DNA from 4 places in the Pseudarthrobacter sp. NPDC055928 genome. Region 4 is predicted to be linked to each of the others. Evidence: riboswitches for the same ligand, from Rfam matches in the RefSeq annotation. Region 4 holds a riboswitch; each other region holds the start of a gene.
The links. A riboswitch is a leader RNA that binds a small molecule or an ion and turns the genes downstream of it on or off. The one in region 4 is predicted to bind cyclic di-AMP.

Region 1 (3,231 bases), on a different contig from region 4:
GATCCTGCGCACCTCCCACGGCGTCCAGGCAGGCGATACCGTGCGCCGGTTCGCGCCTGCCGGTGCCGACATCGTTGCGCTCACTGCAGAACTTGGTGCCATGGAACGGGTGCGGACTTCCGGCATCGTTGCGCTGCCCGGTGCCTCCGAACTGCTCCGGAGCCTGCCCGCGGATGCCGTGGCCCTGGTGACGTCGGCGGACCGGATCCTGGCTGACATCCGCATGGATGCCGCTGGACTGGCCATGCCTGCCGCTGCCGTGACGGCTGACCTCGTGACGCGCGGCAAGCCGCATCCGGAAGGCTACCTGACCGCTGCCGGTTTGCTGGGCGTGGCGCCGGAGGATGCCGTGGTCTTTGAGGATGCCCCGGCTGGAATCGCGGCCGGAGTGGCTGCGGGCATCCGGACCGTGGCGGTGGGCCCAAACACGGGCGAATTACCGGCGGGAGTGCTCCATATCCCGGATTACACCGCGGTCACGGCCTCGGTGGAAACGGACGCCGCAGGACGGCGGATTATTTCTTTCCGGCTTTGAGGTCGGCTACGACCTTCGCGATCCGCCTCGCCCTGGTTTCCTCCGTTTTGGCATCCCCGAGCGGCTCCACATAACGGCGCTGCGCGCTGTAGTTCAGGGTGGCATAGAACGCCTGGGCATCCGGTTCGGCGGCCATGGCTGCGGCCAGGTCATCCGGGACTTCAATGATCCGGGGCTGCGTGTCGAGTTCCAGATCCACTTCAACAGTGTCGCCAGCCTCTACGCCGGTGAATTCCCGGTTGGCGGTGCTCACCCCAACCAGGCTATGACCGCCCATCACCGCGATGCTGCTCCGGTAGCTCTTGCCGTTGATGGTTACCACTACCGGCGGGCGCTTGCCTGCGCCCAGGGCAGTCACAACCTCCTCCGGAACCTCAATACCAGCCTTGTTGCCGCTGCCCAGGATAGTCGTGGTGAATTTCATGGCCCCAGTATGGCCCGGAGCCGCAGGTCAGGGAAGTCCGGCCCCCGCGAACATACAACGCCAAAAAGCAGCAGGCCCTGAACCGGGGGATTCAGGGCCTGCTGCTTCGGATGGCGGAAGCCGCAATTACCGGCTTAGTACCAGTTGTTCGACAAGTGGAAATTCAGCGCGCCGCACGGCGACTGGTAGCGCTCCTGGATGTAGTTCAGGCCCCAATTGATCTGCGTGCGGTAGTTGGTGAGGTAGTCCGCCCCGGCGCTCGCCATCTTCTCGGCGGGCAGCGACTGGACAATGCCGTACGCGCCGCTGCTCGCGTTGGTGGCCGTGGTGGTCCAATCAGATTCCTTGGTCCACAACGTCTGCAGGCACTGCATCTGGTCGGCTGACCAGCCATAGCTGGCAAGCTGGCTCGCCGCATAGGCCTGGGCCCCGGCGGGATCGTTGACGGCGACGACGGGGGCCGGTGCGGGCTCAGGGGCGGGGGCCGGTGCGGGTGCCGGTGCTGGTGCGGGTGCCGGTGCTGGTGCCGCTTCGGCGGCCTGCGGGGCAACGCTGATCTCGGCCGGAGCTGGTTCAGGGGCCGGGTTGGCCCGCATCTCGGCCTTTTCCAGCCTCAAGTTGGATTCAAGCTCTGCCGCCGAGGACTGGGTCCCGCTGACCGCCACCGGAGTCATGGATTCGGAAGCCTGGCCTGCTGCGCCGACCCCGATGAGGAGGGCGCAGGCCGCACCGAAAACGGCTGCACGCTTGCCCAGGGACGAAGCTTTTGTGTGTTGCGCCGCGGTCTTGCCACGGCCGTTGTCTTTATGTGCACCGCGCTCTGGGCGCGCTTGTACCTTGAATTCAGACATGATGGATCGCCTCTCACACCTGCGGAGTTAGCTGTCGGGTTCGGATGAGGGCATCCGGCCACACGGAAAGATCACGTGCTGGCTTCACCCCAAGGGCAGTTAAGTGCCCGGGACTCTGGGTCCCCCGCCTCTGCCTGGTCAAGCGGAATCCGGGAAGCGGCAGAGCTTGGCGTCATCCGGATATGCGGCTCAAAGGGAACCGCACCCCATCGACGCTACAGGAGCGCGACGCTTAAGTCACATTTTGGTAACAGAGATCACGACGCCGGTGCGTTGCCTTGCTATGAGCCGTTGATCGCCGGCAGGCGCAACGTGAACTGGGTCCGACCCGGCCGGGAGTTCACTTCCACGTTGCCGCCGTGGGCCTCCACAATGGACTGCACAATGGACAGCCCAAGCCCGCTGGACCCTTCCGAGGCCGCCGCGCCGGAGGACCGTGAAGATCCAGTCCGTGCCGCGTCTGCGCGGGCAAACCGGGCAAAAACGTGGTCCACGAATTCCGGCGGGATGCCAGCGCCGTCGTCCGTTACTGTCACCACGGCACTGCCGTCGGCGGACCTCATCACGGCCGTGGTGACCGTTGTGCCCGGAGCGGTGTGTTTGCGTGCGTTGGACAGTAGGTTTACCAACACCTGGCGCAGCTGCGACGCATCGGCATTGACCGCAAGCGGCTCGTCCGGAAGCTCAAGATGCCAGTTGTGGCCGGGTGCGATGATTTTTTCGTCGCTGACGGTTTCGATCACCAGCTGCGTCAGATCCACCTCGCTGAGTTTCAACGGCTGGCCCTCGTCCAGCCTGGCGAGCAGGAGCAGGTCTTCCACCAGCGTGGTCATGCGCTCGGACTGGTTCTGAACCCGGGCCAGCGATTTCCGGCCATCCGGAGTGAAGTTCTCGGTCATCCGCATTAGCTCCGTGTAACCGCGGATGGCGGTGAGCGGAGTGCGCAGTTCGTGGGACGCGTCGGCAACGAATTGCCGTACCTTGGTCTCGCTTTGCTGCCGGGCCTGCAGCGCGTTGGCCACGTTGTCGAGCATGAGGTTCAGCGCATGCCCCACGCTGCCCACCTCGGTTCCGGGGTTGGAGTTCGACGGCGGGACGCGCACCGCAAGTGCCACCTCGCCAGCGTCTAGCGGGAGCCGCGAAACGCGTGTGGCCACCTCGGAAAGCTGCTCCAGCGGCTGCATGGTGCGCCGGATGAGGATAGTCCCGGCCAGGCCAATCAAGACCAGCCCTCCGAGGGAAACAAAAACGAAGGTCCACACCAGGGAGGTGAGGGTGCTTTCCTTGCCGGCGAGCGGGAGCCCGGTCACCAGGACATCACCGTAGTTCGTTGCCACTGCAATCAGCCGGTACTCGCCATTGGAGAGCGTCCGGTCCACAGGGCGGGAATCCTTCTGGAGGGCCAGCAGGATCTCCTTGTC
Region 2 (3,231 bases), on a different contig from region 4:
ATTCGCCACTCTTGGGAGACGGGCGCGCCCTCCTGCTGGGGGAGGTCACGGATATTCACGGGCGCCTCCGCGATGTGCACCTCAAGGGCTCAGGCCGTACCCCGTTCGCCCGTGCCGGTGACGGCCTCGCCGTCGTTGGTCCGATGCTGCGCGAATACCTCGTCAGTGAAGCCATGTACGCCATGGGCATTCCCACCACACGGTCGCTTGCCGTCGTGGCCACGGGACGGCCAGTCCGCCGCGAAACCATGCTTCCCGGGGCTGTGCTGACCCGCGTTGCGAGCAGCCACCTGCGTGTGGGCAGTTTCCAGTTCGCCCGGGTCAACGGCGACACGGAGCTCCTCCGTCGGCTGGCCGACCACGCGATCAGCCGCCATCATCCGGACGCCGCGAAGGCGGACCAGCCCTATCTCGCGCTGTTCGATGCGGTCATCGCCGCCCAGGCGTCCCTGGTGGCCCAGTGGATGCTCGTAGGATTTGTCCACGGGGTAATGAACACGGACAACATGACCATCTCGGGCGAGACCATCGACTATGGACCGTGCGCGTTTATGGATGCCTTCAACCCCGGTGCGGTCTACAGCTCCATCGACGCCGGCGGACGTTACGCCTACGCCAACCAGCCAGTCATCGCTGAATGGAACCTCACCCGGCTGGCCGAGGCGCTTCTGCCCCTGCTCCACGAGGATCAGGAGCAGGCCGTTGCGCTCGCTGTGGAGTCACTGGGCGCGTTCCGCAACCTGTACAGTACGGCCTGGTCCACCGGGATGAAATCCAAGCTGGGGCTCGGCGCGGAGGCAAGGGACGACGAAGCGGGGCCTCTGGTGAATGACCTGCTCGCAATGCTTGAAGAGGGGCAGGTTGATTACACCTCGTTCCTCCGGGGCCTCGGGTCCGCAGCCCGCGGTACACCCGACGCAGCCCGTACCATGTTCACGGACCCAGGAGCATTTGACGCGTGGACCAAGAAGTGGCTCGCCCTGGCACCGGACGCAGACATGATGGACCGGGTGAACCCTGTCTACATCCCCAGGAACCACTTGGTGGAAGAAGCCCTGGGCGCCGCTACCGCAGGCGACCTGGACCCGTTCCACCGCCTGGTGGACGTCCTGACGCAGCCGTACACTGAGCGCCCCGGCCTGGAACGCTACGCCGGTCCCGCGCCTGTTGACTTCGGCAGCTACCGGACGTTCTGCGGAACCTGAGCGAACAAAAACGGGGGACGACGGCGACAGGCGGCTGATTGCCGCCCGCCGCCGTCGAACCGGCCGGACTCACGCTACGCGGACGAAGGACGCTCCCGACAACCAGCTGATGGAGTGGACTTCGGTCTTGTAACCGTCCACGCCGCCGCTAACAACCTGGCCATTGCCGGCGTAGACGCCCACGTGGCCGGCGGTGATGACCAGGTCACCGGCTGCAGGGGTGCCCACCACGGTGCCGTACGCGAAGAATTGGGTGGGTGCAAGGTCTCCCACGCTCTTGCCCACCGAGCGCAGTGCCTTCTCCACCATGGCGGTGCAGTCCTGCTGAACGCCGAGCTGCGAATAGGCGGAAGCCAGGATGGCAGCGCCGAGCGAGCCGGACGGTGCCTGCGCCGCCGGGGCGGCAGTGGAAGCCAGCTGGACGCCGGTGTTGGCCGGGGCAGTGGGCGCTGCGGCTGCCTTCGCCACCGGAGCCGGAGCCGGAGCAGTGTAGCCGGCACCCGGGATCTGGATCTGGTCACCGGGGTAGATGATGGTGGTCAGCGACAGGCCGTTCACAGCCAGGACGTCGTTCAGGGCCACGCCGTAGGCGGCGGAAATTGCGCCCAGGGTGTCGCCTGAGACGACCGTGTGGACAGTGGCTGCGGCGGCCGGAGCGGCAGCCGCGGCCGGTGCAACGGCGGCCGGTGCGCTGGTCTGGCCCTGCACATTGACGGTCCCGGACGAGTCCGGGCCGTGGACGCCGGCCTGCGCCGGGGTGCCAACGCTAAAGAGCAGCCCGGACGCGGCAACTGCGGCAAGTGCGGGCCGGCCGAACGTCAGTGCGCGGGCTTTGGCCGAGGAAGACAGGCCAACCAGGACGGTGGGGCGGACAGAAGTCGCACGATGGCGTGCGGCAGTGGAGTTTTTTGACACGGGTAATCGCCTCTCCCATGCCTGCGGGGTGAGCTGTCGGGTTCGGGTCGGAGACACCCGGCCGGTTACGGCTCCGTACGGGACGGAGCGATATCGACTTAACCCCAAGGCTTCGGAACGAAGCCGTGGAAACGTGGTTCCCCCGTCCCTGCCAGTGAAAGTAACTGGGGTCCCGGTTCAGCGGCAGGGTTCGGCATACTGACGGGAATGCCCCGGCTTGAGCCAGGACACCGCTCGACCATAACCTCTGCTCTTTTGGAATGTCACATTCCGGTAACGGAATGTAGGCCAAAAAGCCACCTTATCTTCGGGTGGGGTTCTTCCGTGTGTGGAATGACGTTGCAGGTCAGGCCCCGATAGCGGTATATGCTGCGACAGCTGGTGCCGTGTGATTGAAATCACGTAACAAAAGAGGCCGTCTGGCGTTTTTATCCTCAGATTGAGGCCTGATGCGTGGTAAAGGAGGCCTGCCCTGGGGCTGCTACGGGAGGGATCTCTGCTGGATAACAATGTTGGACCAGCATCCACTAGGCAAGAGTTTCGCCCGGTAAGCTCACCAACTATGTCCCGGTTTGCTCAAAGAATGAGGCTGCCTGCCGTTGCGGGCCTGCTGGCGGTTGTTTTGGCGGCCCCGCTCGCCACGGCGCCTTCGCATGCCGACGACGATCCTCCGCCAGGCGGTTACCCCTCCTGGCAGGACGTGCAAAACGCCAAGCAAAGCGAGGCCGGTAAGGCTGCGGAGGTCACCAGGATCAACGAACTGTTGGGTGGGCTGCAGACGCAGGCTGAGGCACTGGGTGGCGCTGCCGTGACGTCCGCTGCCGAATACGCCGCGGCGGACGCAGCGCTCCAGGCTGCCAGCTCAAGGGTTGACGTCCTCACCGCACAGACTGCACGCGTCACAGCGGAACTCGGGCAGTACAAAAAGGAAATCGGCGCCCTGGCAGCCCAGTCGTACAAGACCGGCGGCACCAATATGGGATTCTTCGTCGCCCTCGACGCCGTCCAGACCAACAGCATCCAGGGTCTGAATATCGTCCAGATCGTCAGCGACAAGACCGCGGCCCTGGTGAACAAATCCGCGGCTGCCGAACGGGTCGCCAATGCCCTC
Region 3 (3,231 bases), on a different contig from region 4:
CCGGCCCCCTTGCCCAGGCCGACCAGCAGCAGGCGATTATCCTGAAGAACCAACAGGTTGTGGCGCGCCAGGCCGAACTTCGCGAGAAGGAACTCGACATCGAGGTCCGCAAGCCTGCCGACGCCGCCAAGTACAAGGTTGAAACTGAAGCAGCGGCTGACCTTGCCCGACGTACCCGCATCTCGGAAGCCACGAAGGTTGAAGCTGCCGCTGAACTCGAAACCCGCAAGCTCAAGGCTGCCGGCAACGAGGTCGAAGCAAAGGCCCTGGCAGCAGCCAACACTGCCAAAGGCAATGCCGAAACCGAGATCAACAAGATCCGTGGCCTTGCCGAGGCTGAAGTAACGAAGTCCAAGGGTATAGCCGAGGCCGATGTCATTGGCCTGCGTGGTACGGCTGAGGCAGGGGCCATCGAAGCCCAGGCCAAGGCATACAGCGAGTTCAACGAGGCAGCCATCCTGAACAAACTTCTGGAGGTTCTGCCTTCCATCGCCCGGGAAATCGCTGCGCCGATGAGCGCCATCAGCAATATGACGGTCATCTCCAACGACGGCGCAGGCCAGGTGAGCAAAAATGTTTCCTCGGGTGTCCAGCAGACGGCACAGATGCTCAAGGACACCACCGGGTTCGACGTCATCGAAATGCTTAAGAACTTTGGCAATTCGACCCCCGCCGCGTCCACGCGAGGCACCGGCAACGGCGCAGTCAAGGAACAGGCCGGACCACAGTGATCACTCCCGGACCGGGGGACGGGTTCGCCGGATAACCCGGCCGGAACCAACAGAACGCCGCGGAACCCCTTGCGGGTCCGCGGCGTTCTGGTGTCTTCGTGGCTACGTCTTCTAAGTGGCCCCTGGCTCAGTACCAGTTGTTTGTGGCGCGGAACTCGAGGGCTTTTGCCGGGGAGCCGTGGCGCTCCTTGATGTAGCTCAATCCTCTATCCACCTGGCTGGGACGCCATTTTACTGACGTGTCCCACAACTGGTTCAGGGCATTCATTTGTTCCGCGCCCCATCCATACGATGCCAGGCGGGCGATGGCATACGAGCGTGTATCGACTGCTTCTTCTGAGGCGTCTCCTGTAGCTGTAGCAGTGGGCGAGGGCGGGAGCGACGAGGCTGTTGGTGTGGGTGAGGTTGCCGGAGCCGGCGCCGTTGGGGGCGCCGCCGGTGCGGGGCCAGCCGACGACGTCGGCGCGGCGGGTGTGGCCGATGACATGACCGGTGGCTCGAGGATCACCGTGGGCCCGGGGGATGGCGGAACCGTGGCCTGCGATGCCGCGAGCATCCCGTCCAGCGTGGGAGCGTCCACTGGCATCGGGAGGTCGGCCACGGCTGGCAAGGCAGAGGCGCCGGGATCCTCACCTGGCTGGGAATCATCGGTGCCAGGGGTGGCCTCTGCCGGTGCGGCGCCCGGCGTGCCCGGGGGAGTGGAGGCGGCTGGCTGGGGTGCCGCACGTCCGCTGCTGTACGTGGGCAGCGTCCCCTTCGTCGTACGGGGCGCATCAGCCGCGTCGGGGGCATCTTGGACGGAGGACTCATTGCCGAAAAAGGGCAGCTCGGTAGCCTGGCTGGCCGTTCCGACCGCAAGCACTACGGCAAGGGCGCCGGAAACGACGGCCATCCGATGACCCATGACGCGAAGCGAAGCGGCCCTCTTGAGGACGGCTTGGGCCTCGGAAGTGAAAGCGGATGCCATCTGTGGGCTATGTGCTGTCGCCGGCCTGCTCCTCGGGGCCGCAACGGGTGTGGCCTCTGCGGGCTTTCCAACCGGTTCGCGTCGTTCCCGGGACCGTCGCGTTGTCTCCTGCACGGCCGCGCTTTTTAGAGCCGACGTCGTGGGTGCTACAGCTGCAATTACTTCGGTTGCAGGTGACGCAGCGTCCGCCTTGGGTGACGATTCCGGGGCAGTCGGGACCTCGAAGGCCGGGCCCCTGACTCTTCTTCGGCGCAGTGGGGCTGATGCCGGTCCTGCCGGAGTCGGCGCGGGATGCGGCATTTCTGCGCCGGAACCGGTTGGGGTGGGTGGAGTGGTGATGACCGGCGCAGTTTCTGCGCGGTGTCGCCCGGCCCGAAAAGGGCGCGACTGATCCAGCGAACGGGACATGGTATTTGCCTCTCAACGCCTGCGAAGTTAGCTGTCGGGTTCGGAAGAGGTCAACCGGCCGGCACGTTCAGGCGTGACGGCTTCACCCCAAGGACCGCTGCGAAACGGCCCGAAGACTGTGGGTCCCCCGTCTCTGCCTTACTGTGTTGGGAGCCCGGGATGTGGCAGAGCTCGGCGTCACCCCGGACGTGGCCCGATCCAGATGGGCCACCCGAAAACCGTACATGAACCACCCCCTAAAAGTCACGTTTAGGTAACAGGAATGTCCGGAGTGGTGAGTCTCCTTGCTTGCCGAGCCCATTCTTCCGCGCGGGAGGATCGAAGAGTAGGCTGGATAGACCGTTAGGCAGTATGCGGCCGCCATTGCAGACTGGGTGTGAGTCCACCCCAGCATCCTGGAGGGATTCCCCGTGGCCGCAGCCAGCGTCAGTCTCCCCATTGCAGGCATCGCACGGCTGTGCCCGATTTCGTGTTGGACGATTCCTTATTGGATCGAGCCTCCACGCAAGCGCGTCATCACTGGCCCCTGACAGTCTCCTTTGGATTATGACAAGCGCTCAAGCGCCTGCCCTGACGATTAAATCCGTAAAAAGTGAAGAGGAGTTGAGATGGACGCCGAGGCCGTTCTCGGTTTGATCGGTGGCTATCTGGCCACTATGGCTGGGGTGTTCCTCCTGTACGCGCCCGTCCTTATCCTTGTTGTCTGCCTGTTGATGACAGCAGGCATGCTGCAACTGTTGGCATGGCCTTTTGTCGCCCTCTTCCGGAAGTTGCGCCGGAAACCTGAACCCCCCTCGGACGGGTCCTGGCTGCTGCACTAAGTACCGTCCCAGCGCTCATCGCCAAACCAGGCTTGGTTACGCTATCCCCATGCGTGACCTCGTCATTCTTGGCACAGCCTCCCAGGTCCCCACGCGGACGCGGAACCATAATGGCTACCTGTTGCGGTGGGACGGCGAGGGCCTGCTCTTTGACCCTGGCGAGGGAACCCAGCGCCAGATGCTCCACGCCGGGGTAGCGGCCAGCCAAATCACACGCATCTGCCTGACCCATGTGCACGGAGACCACTGCTTCGGACTGCCCGGCGTGCTGTCGCGGATGGCCTTGGACGGCGTTGCCCATCCG
Region 4 (3,231 bases):
GGGGCCGCCGCCGCGCAGCGGGCCCCGCAGCAGCGCCCCGCGTTGCTGCAGCTGTGGCCGCGGACAGGCCCCGGGATCCACAGCGCGATGCGCGCCGCCGCCGGGGACCCTTCCGGCAAATCACTGACTTCGCAGCGGCCAGTGGGGTGGGCCAAAAGGCCGGCATCGCCCTCGCGGCCACCGGCCTGGTGCTCACAGTCACCGTCCCTGCCACCAGTCCCGTCCTGGCCACGCCGGACGCCGGTCAGCAGACATCGGCTGTTTCCGCAGCTCCGCAGCCTGAAATTTCCGCCGAAGCAGGCGCAAAAATCGACTTCAGCCGCTCATCCGTAGTCACCATGGGTGATCCGGACGGCAAACTCAAGCAACTCCTGAGCGCCCAGTCGGCGGGGTCCATCACCCGGGCCGCCTCGGCCGGCAGCCTCGGTGCTCCGCTGGCGAGCCTGGTTACGGCCTCCCCATTCGGCTACCGCGTGAGTCCTATCACTGGCGGCTCCGGTGACTTCCACCGCGGCCAGGACTACGTGGCACAGTGCGGCACGTCTGTCCTGGCGGCCGCCAGCGGCACTGTGACCTTTGCGGGATGGCACCAGTTTGGCGGAGGTAACCGCGTGGTCGTGGACCACGGCAACGGCCTTGAAACGACGTACAACCACCTGTCTTCCTTCAACGTCAAGGTTGGCCAAACGGTCAGCCGAGGCGAGGTAGTGGCGCTCAGCGGCACCACCGGCGCCTCCACAGGCTGCCACCTCCATTTCGAGGTCCAGGTCAATGGCGAAGTCGTTGACCCCACCGGCTGGCTCTAGCCCAACTGATGGAAAACTCTCACATTTGCGTGACATGCCGTGACCTGAATGTGACATTCGCTCTGAACTGCTGTACCGTCTAACTTGCGTCAACTTTTCCGAAGTTGACGTTCTTGAGTGGATTGCCTAGCTCTGCCACCGCTCAAGGTCCGTTCGCATGACATCGTCTGGCAGGGGCGGGGGAACCAATTTTGGCCTTTGAAGTTCGAAGGCCTTGGGGTTAAGTCGCAAAGCTTCCTGTGGAAGCGGCGTGGCCGGGTGAACTCCCATCCGAATCCGACAGCTCACCTCGTAGGCATTGGGAGAGGCTACCTTCGTGTCTTCACGCCATAATTCTGCGCGTCACCGCGCACAAACGGTTCGCACCAACCCGTTGGGCCCCGTGTCCAAGGCTGTCAGTGCAAATGCCGGGACCGTCGGTCGCCAAGCTGCTGTCATCGCAGCTGCATCAGGTCTGATCCTGAGCATGGGGCTTCCGGCCAACGCAGCGGACACCACCGCTGGCGTTTCCGCCTCCACCGAGTCCGGCTCGCAGACGGCGCTTGCCGTCACCGCTGCCCCCACCGCCACCGTCTCCTTCGAACGCCCCGTGGTCAAGACCACGCCGGCCCCGAAGGTCGAAACGGTCCGTGCACAGTCCACTGACACGGAACGGGCAGCAGATGCAAAGGCCCCCGCAGCCAGCAAGCTGACGGACGCGGTATCTTCCGCGGCCGCCTCCGGCCTGGCCGCAATCGCCTACACCGGAATCGGCCACCCCTACGTCTGGGGCGGCACCTCGCCCAGCGGCTGGGACTGCTCCGGCTTCACCCAGTGGGTGTACGCCCAGGCAGGCATCAGCATTCCCCGTGTAAACGCGTGGACGGCAATGACCCCCACGTCAACACCGTCTCCCGGTGACCTTGTTATGCAGAATGGCGGCGCACACGTAGGCATCTACGTTGGCAACGGCATGATGATCAGCGCCCTGAACCCGTCACAGGGAACGCTGCTGCACTCCGTGGCCTCCACGGGCGGCGGATCCTTCTACACCCTGAAGTAGAAGAACCGCGCCCGCTAGAACACTTTTCGCTAAATCCCCGTTCGGGGTGTGCCGGCGTACCCCCAAGATGCCGGCGCACCCAAAGCCCTTGGCCTGCCTGTGCGGTCCTGAGGAAAACGAAAGAGAGAAATAATGACTACACGTGCAATTGCTGCACGGCACCGCGCGGAGGTCACCACGACCAACTCGCTGGCTGTCATTGCCAAGGCCCTCGGCGACAACGCCGGTGGCATGGGTCGCCAGGCCGCGGTTATCGCTGCTGCCTCCGGCCTGGTCCTGACCAGTGGTATCGCCGCCAACGCTGCAGACACCAACGTTCAGCGCGAATCGGCTTCCGCTTCCAACGTTGAGGTTGAGGTTGCCGCTCCGGCGGTCATTTCGGCCGCTTCCACCATTGCCATCTCCTACGAGAAGCCCGCGGTGACCACCACGCCGGCTCCCGTGGTTGAAGCGCCGGAACCTGAGCCTGAGGTTGAGGTTGAGGCTCCCGCACCCGCCGCTCAGGCTGTTTCCACCGTCAAGGTAGCGGCTGCAGCTCCGAAGGCACCTGTGGCCGCCAGCAGCAAGGGCCAGGCCATCCTGTCCGCAGCCTACGCCCAGCTGGGCGTCAACCAGGACTGCACCATGCTGGTCACCAACTCCCTGGCCGCTGTGGGCATCAACTTCCACGACTGGCCTGCAGGTTACCTGTCCCTGGGCCAGACCGTAAGTGCCGCCGAGGCCCAGCCCGGCGACCTGATCTACTACGCCGATGGCGGTGCGGGCGTTGCCCACGTGGCTGTCTACGCCGGCAACGGCCAGGCCGTACACGGTGGCTACAACGGCAACCAGACCGTTGTTTTCAGCGCCAACGTTGGCTCCGGCCCGGTTTTCATCCGCGTCAGCTAATTTCCGTAGCAACGCTTGGCAAGGACCCCCGCCCTACGGCGGGGGTCCTTGCGCTTTAACGACGCAGCCGGGCCCAGACCCGGTAAGAGGCGATCGACACGGGCGCACCCCGAAACCATGGATTAGTTGATCCCGGGTTTCTTTGTTTACTCTTGTGGTGTCGATCCATAGCCCGGACATGCCGAGGGCAGCCGGCCCTCGCGCCCCTGACGGGTGCGGCCGTGAAGAGGTACGTGCATGCGCACTCTCGTTCTGAATGCTGGATATGAACCGCTGGCGGTAATCACCTTCCGCCGGGCGCTGGTCCTTGTGCTCACGGGGAAGGCAAGCGTTGTAGCCGAAGGCGAGGACCCCGTAGTGGGGCCACAGGAGATTCTGGGCCGCCCGTCCGTGATCCTCCTGAACCGCTACATCCGCCCCCGGTACAACCAGACCACCGCCGTGAGCCGCCGTGGCGTGCTGCGCCGGGACGGACACCGGTGCGCCTACTGCGGA

Region 1: linked by a shared signal. The riboswitch ahead of ACFC25_RS06975 (hypothetical protein) and the one ahead of ACFC25_RS11665 (C40 family peptidase) in region 4 are both predicted to bind cyclic di-AMP.
Region 2: linked by a shared signal. The riboswitch ahead of ACFC25_RS15115 (LysM peptidoglycan-binding domain-containing protein) and the one ahead of ACFC25_RS11665 (C40 family peptidase) in region 4 are both predicted to bind cyclic di-AMP.
Region 3: linked by a shared signal. The riboswitch ahead of ACFC25_RS15140 (hypothetical protein) and the one ahead of ACFC25_RS11665 (C40 family peptidase) in region 4 are both predicted to bind cyclic di-AMP.

The regions. Positions count from the first base shown of each region.
Region 1 covers NZ_JBHJZH010000004.1:45,990-49,220, reverse strand. Annotated here, with positions in the region: gene ACFC25_RS06985 (HAD-IA family hydrolase) at 1-535, shown strand, start outside; gene ACFC25_RS06980 (YdeI/OmpD-associated family protein) at 516-959, opposite strand; gene ACFC25_RS06975 (hypothetical protein) at 1,094-1,810, opposite strand; cyclic di-AMP (ydaO/yuaA leader) riboswitch at 1,816-1,975, opposite strand; gene ACFC25_RS06970 (sensor histidine kinase) at 2,092-3,231, opposite strand, start outside.
Region 2 covers NZ_JBHJZH010000012.1:32,760-35,990, reverse strand. Annotated here, with positions in the region: gene ACFC25_RS15120 (YdiU family protein) at 1-1,205, shown strand, start outside; gene ACFC25_RS15115 (LysM peptidoglycan-binding domain-containing protein) at 1,275-2,120, opposite strand; cyclic di-AMP (ydaO/yuaA leader) riboswitch at 2,124-2,326, opposite strand; gene ACFC25_RS15110 (lytic transglycosylase domain-containing protein) at 2,704-3,231, shown strand, end outside.
Region 3 covers NZ_JBHJZH010000012.1:38,297-41,527, reverse strand. Annotated here, with positions in the region: gene ACFC25_RS15145 (SPFH domain-containing protein) at 1-731, shown strand, start outside; gene ACFC25_RS15140 (hypothetical protein) at 859-1,698, opposite strand; cyclic di-AMP (ydaO/yuaA leader) riboswitch at 2,109-2,293, opposite strand; gene ACFC25_RS15135 (hypothetical protein) at 2,715-2,927, shown strand; gene ACFC25_RS15130 (ribonuclease Z) at 2,977-3,231, shown strand, end outside.
Region 4 covers NZ_JBHJZH010000008.1:34,963-38,193, forward strand. Annotated here, with positions in the region: gene ACFC25_RS11660 (M23 family metallopeptidase) at 1-806, shown strand, start outside; cyclic di-AMP (ydaO/yuaA leader) riboswitch at 955-1,118, shown strand; gene ACFC25_RS11665 (C40 family peptidase) at 1,189-1,848, shown strand; gene ACFC25_RS11670 (NlpC/P60 family protein) at 1,981-2,736, shown strand; gene ACFC25_RS11675 (HNH endonuclease) at 2,974-3,231, shown strand, end outside.